DNA from 2 places in the Syntrophomonas sp. UBA5494 genome. Region 2 is predicted to be linked to the other one. Evidence: riboswitches for the same ligand, from Rfam matches in the RefSeq annotation. Region 2 holds a riboswitch; the other holds the start of a gene.
What was found. Region 2 has a riboswitch for molybdenum cofactor ahead of B3W37_RS12445 (ABC transporter substrate-binding protein). Riboswitches for the same ligand answer to the same signal wherever they lie in the genome.
Positions count from the first base shown of each region.

Region 1 (2,207 bases), on a different contig from region 2:
CGAAGATAAGGTGGAGCATCACCTGGTGCTTACCGGGGCGAAAAGAAAGCTCAGTATCGACCCCGAACAGTATGCGCAGCGGAATAATATCAAAAAATTGATTATGACCGGTTATGTATCAGATGAGCACAGAAATTATCTATACCGAAATGCCGCTCTTTTTATCTCACCTTCACTGCATGAAGGTTTCGGCATGACCCCGGTTGAAGCGGCGTTATGCGAAGTGCCGGTATTGACCACCCGCGAGACCAGCATCCCGGAAATCACCAGAAATCTGGTGAATTATTATGAACCTGCCCGGGACCACCAGGTCTTGGCCGAAAGAATACTTCATCTTCTCAAGAATCGTCCGCCCCAAAGCGAACTGCACCGTATCAAAAACACCCTGGCTCAGGAATATGATCCGCAGAGAATAGCAGCCCAATATTATGATGTTTTCCAGATGATGGTCAGCTCGGATTCACGCTGAGGGAAACGGGATTGATCATGATTTCGAAATCATGCGGTTTATATATTATTTATAGGAATATATTGAATTACAAGAAGGAATATCTTATAGACTGTCGAACTAGATAAGTGAATACGTCTGTGTATTTTGAAGACAGTTTTTAATGTCGGATAAGAACAAAATTCTTTTGTTGATAGGCTGAACTGTTTTTAAAATATTGGCGTCACAAGTGCAGCATAAAAGGAGGTGAGAAAGTGCTTTCAATGGCAGGGTTTATGCCAACCATCAAGTGTTGCGGGTGAGCAATCGCCCATGAGCCGGTGGTTCATCGTGTTTCAAAACACAATAGCGCAACTGGAGAATTGAATTCATGGAAGCCTTTCTTAACTGCTTCTGGCTGCCGACATACGACCCACGCCAATGCCTGCAACCAGCCTGGTTAAAGGTATATCTTGCTTCAGATAAGCCTTTCACGAAGCTTTTCTCCTCTCTCAGTTCATTGTACAAGCGATGTGTGCTTTTGCCCTGCGAACTTGCGTGTCCATTATATTCATGTTGAAAATTTGATATTTTTCAAAGCGTAGCTCCAAAGCGACTTCTCCTAAAGCTTCGGCCATGGGGATTTAGCCGACTTGGTTATATACCAGTACGGTAAATCTGGAAACGGGTTTGCCTCCCTTATTTGGAAAGGAGTCACTGGCCGAGAAATCTATTTGCGCTGCCCTGGTTTTGCTGAGCAGAACATTGGGTGTTGATGTGCAATGGGCGCCTTGAGGCGTTTCTGGACAGGGGAAGGAGCGTGCATTTGAATGCAAGTCATTGACAGGATTATCCATGGCAATGAAGGCCCTCCTTCTATTCAGATAGGAGGTTTTTTATTTGCTTATCCCTGGAATTATTGAAAGGAGTGATGGTAGTGGAACTCATTAAACTGATCATCAATGGGAAGGAGGTTGAAGCCCCGGCGGGGAGCACAATACTCCAGGCTGCTGAAAATGCTGGCATTCCTATTCCCAGGTTGTGCTATGATCCGGATCTGAGTCCTTTGGGAGCATGCCGCTTATGCGTAGTGGAAATAGAAGGTAACCGCCTGCTGCCCGCTTCATGTGTAACACCGGTATCACCCGGAATGATCGTGCACACTGATTCGCCTGCCGTCGTCGAGGCGCGCAAAACCATCCTGGAACTGCTCATCGCCAATCATCCCCTGGATTGCATGACCTGCGACAAGTTGGGTGCTTGTAAGCTGGCTGATTATTGCTACCAGTACGGCGTGAAAGAAAGTGCTTTCCAAGGGGAGAAACACAGCTATGCCATAGACGAAAGCAATCCCTTCATTATCCGGGATTTGAACAAATGTATTCTGTGCGGCGCCTGTGTAAGAGCCTGTGAAGAAATGACCGGCAAGGACAACCTGTCTTATCTGCATCGCGGCTTCCACCGTAAAGCCACCACCGCCGGGGATGTTCCTTACATTGATTCGGATTGCGTTTTCTGCGGGCAGTGCGTGGCGGTATGCCCCACCGGGGCACTGACCGAAAAGTCCATGGCCGGAAAGGCCCGCCGCTGGGATCTGGAACGGGTCACAACCACCTGCCCCTTCTGCGGCACCGGCTGCAATTTCGACCTGGCAGTAAACCAGGGCAAAGTGATCGGCGTGCTCTCCAATCCAGATGCTCCGGTAAATGGTCGCAGCTTGTGTGTAAAAGGACGTTTTGGCTGGGATTTCATTTACAATGAAAAGCGCCTTAAAACTCCG
Region 1 covers NZ_DIPG01000135.1:16,297-18,503, reverse strand. The annotation lists gene B3W37_RS15345 (glycosyltransferase family 4 protein) at 1-469, shown strand, start outside; molybdenum cofactor riboswitch at 1,021-1,157, shown strand; gene fdhF (formate dehydrogenase subunit alpha) at 1,365-2,207, shown strand, end outside.
Region 1: another riboswitch for molybdenum cofactor. It lies ahead of fdhF (formate dehydrogenase subunit alpha); the one in region 2 lies ahead of B3W37_RS12445 (ABC transporter substrate-binding protein).

Region 2 (2,207 bases):
GAACAGCGACCCCGCAAAAATGTGGGGCCAGACCGCAGTCATGTACAACAAGATGGTTCAGTTGGAGAAGGAATATACCAAAAGCCAGGTGGAGACTTTTATTCTGGAACCCGAAGACACGGTTCTCGATATAGGATGCGGTCCGGGAAGGTTGGCAATCCCGGTAGCCCAGAAAGTCGCCCGGGTTACAGCGCTGGATGTCGCTCCACAGATGCTGGAAGTATGCGAAGGCAACGCCCGGCTGGCCGGAGTGGACAATTTGTATACCCGCTTGCTTAACTGGGATGATGCTATTATCGGGGACAATCTGGAACAGCATGATGTGGTTATCGCCTCCCGATCAGCGGGTTTACACGATCTCGTCAAGCTAAATGGGGCAGCCAGGAAATATGTATTCGTACTGAGTTTCGCTCAAAGCCCCAGCCTCAAACATGCTCGGGACAGCTTGTTTATCGGAGCATCTGAAGAGGTGAAGCCACTGCCCCCCATGAACCGCATGCTGGGTTATAACCTCACCTTCAATATCCTCTACGACCTGGGTATCGATCCATCACTAAAGGTAGTCACAGATGGTTTTACTGGCAGTTATGGGTCGCGGCTCGAAGCCTACGATGATCTCAGGGTATTATGCGAATTTCCGCCCGAGAACGAGCACATTTTCCGCAGCAATGTCGATAAATGGCTGCTTGATAATCCTGACGGCAGCTGCACTTTCCGCATCGAAACCAAAACTTATATAATGTGGTGGGAGCCTAAACCCCTGAATGTTTAGTCGGCCCAGGCCGGAATTATTCGCATTACGCATTTCAGCAGCCCGGGAAATACATGAAATTCCTACATTTAGGTTTCTCATGTTAACTTGGCGAGAATATGGTAGAATTTTGTTAGTTATTTAGTTATCCAGAGTGATTAGCTTATACTTCTGACAAATTATGCAATGCGGGTACCAATCGAATAGAATATCTGGGACTTCGAGTTTTGGTTCCTAAAGGCTGAGCCCATGGGCCAAAACCGATGAGTTTGTTGGGAAATCGGCAAGCTTTCCGTGTTTGAGAAGAAGGCCATTATAACCGTTTATCAATAAGATAGGCATGTGTTCTTATGGCGCATGCCTATCTTTTTGATGAAATATAATTTCGATTGGGGGTACATAAATGAGGAGAAAATGGTTCGTTTCTATGATGTTAGTCATCGCTGTGATGACGATGGCCGCAGGCTGCGGCAAGGCGCCTCAACCCGCCTCAACCGCTCCCCAGCGCTCAATAGTGGATATGGCCGGGGTTGAAGTGAAACTGCCCGCCGAGGTCAATACCGTAGCCAACTGCTGGCCTTCCAGCAACCAGATCATGATAACTCTTGGCGCAACAGCCAAACAGCCTGCCTATTTCAATATTCTCAAGACTGAGAGCTTTACCTGGATGCAGTACGTAAATCCTGCTATCAAAGAGAAACCGGGCTTTGGCAGCGGTTCCACGGTAAACGCCGAAGAACTGCTGGCCTTGAAGCCGGACCTGGTAATCACCGCCAACGCTAATGACGCTGAGGCTTTCCGCAATGCGGGTCTGACAACTATGTACATGATGTTCAATAATTACCAGGCTCTTAAGGAATCGGTTCTGAAGACCGGTGAAGCACTCGGCGGAAATGCGGTCACCCGGGCTCAGGCTTATGTAAGCTACCTGGATGGCAATATCAAACTTGTCCAGGATCGCCTGGCCGATGTCAGAGCTGAAGATAAACCAACGGTTTATTATCTTGACGGGCAGGCCGGCAAGACAGCTTATTCTACCGGCGGATCGGGAACCATGCAGGAAGAGTGGATCAACATGGGCGGTGGGAAGCTTGCAACTGCTGAACTATTTCAGGGTATGAACAAAGAGATCACCCCTGAGCAGCTGCTCAAGCTAGATCCTGATTATATCGTGATAGGCGGCCTGAACCAGGCCAGCGCTTATAAAGCCCTGATGGAAGATTCCAACCTGGCAGATTTGAAGGCCATCAAGGCAAAGCATGTCTATCGAGTTCCTCAGGGTACTTTCCAGTGGGATCGCTTCGGGTCCGAATCGGCTCTACAGGTAGTGTGGATGGCTAAGACCCTGTATCCCGACAAGTTTGACGGTGTGGATATGAAGCAGATGACCATAGATTTCTACAAGAACTTTCTAAGCTACGATCTTTCCAGTGAATATGCCGATGCCATTCTGGCA
Region 2 covers NZ_DIPG01000111.1:35,503-37,709, forward strand. The annotation lists gene B3W37_RS12440 (class I SAM-dependent methyltransferase) at 1-772, shown strand, start outside; molybdenum cofactor riboswitch at 958-1,076, shown strand; gene B3W37_RS12445 (ABC transporter substrate-binding protein) at 1,155-2,207, shown strand, end outside.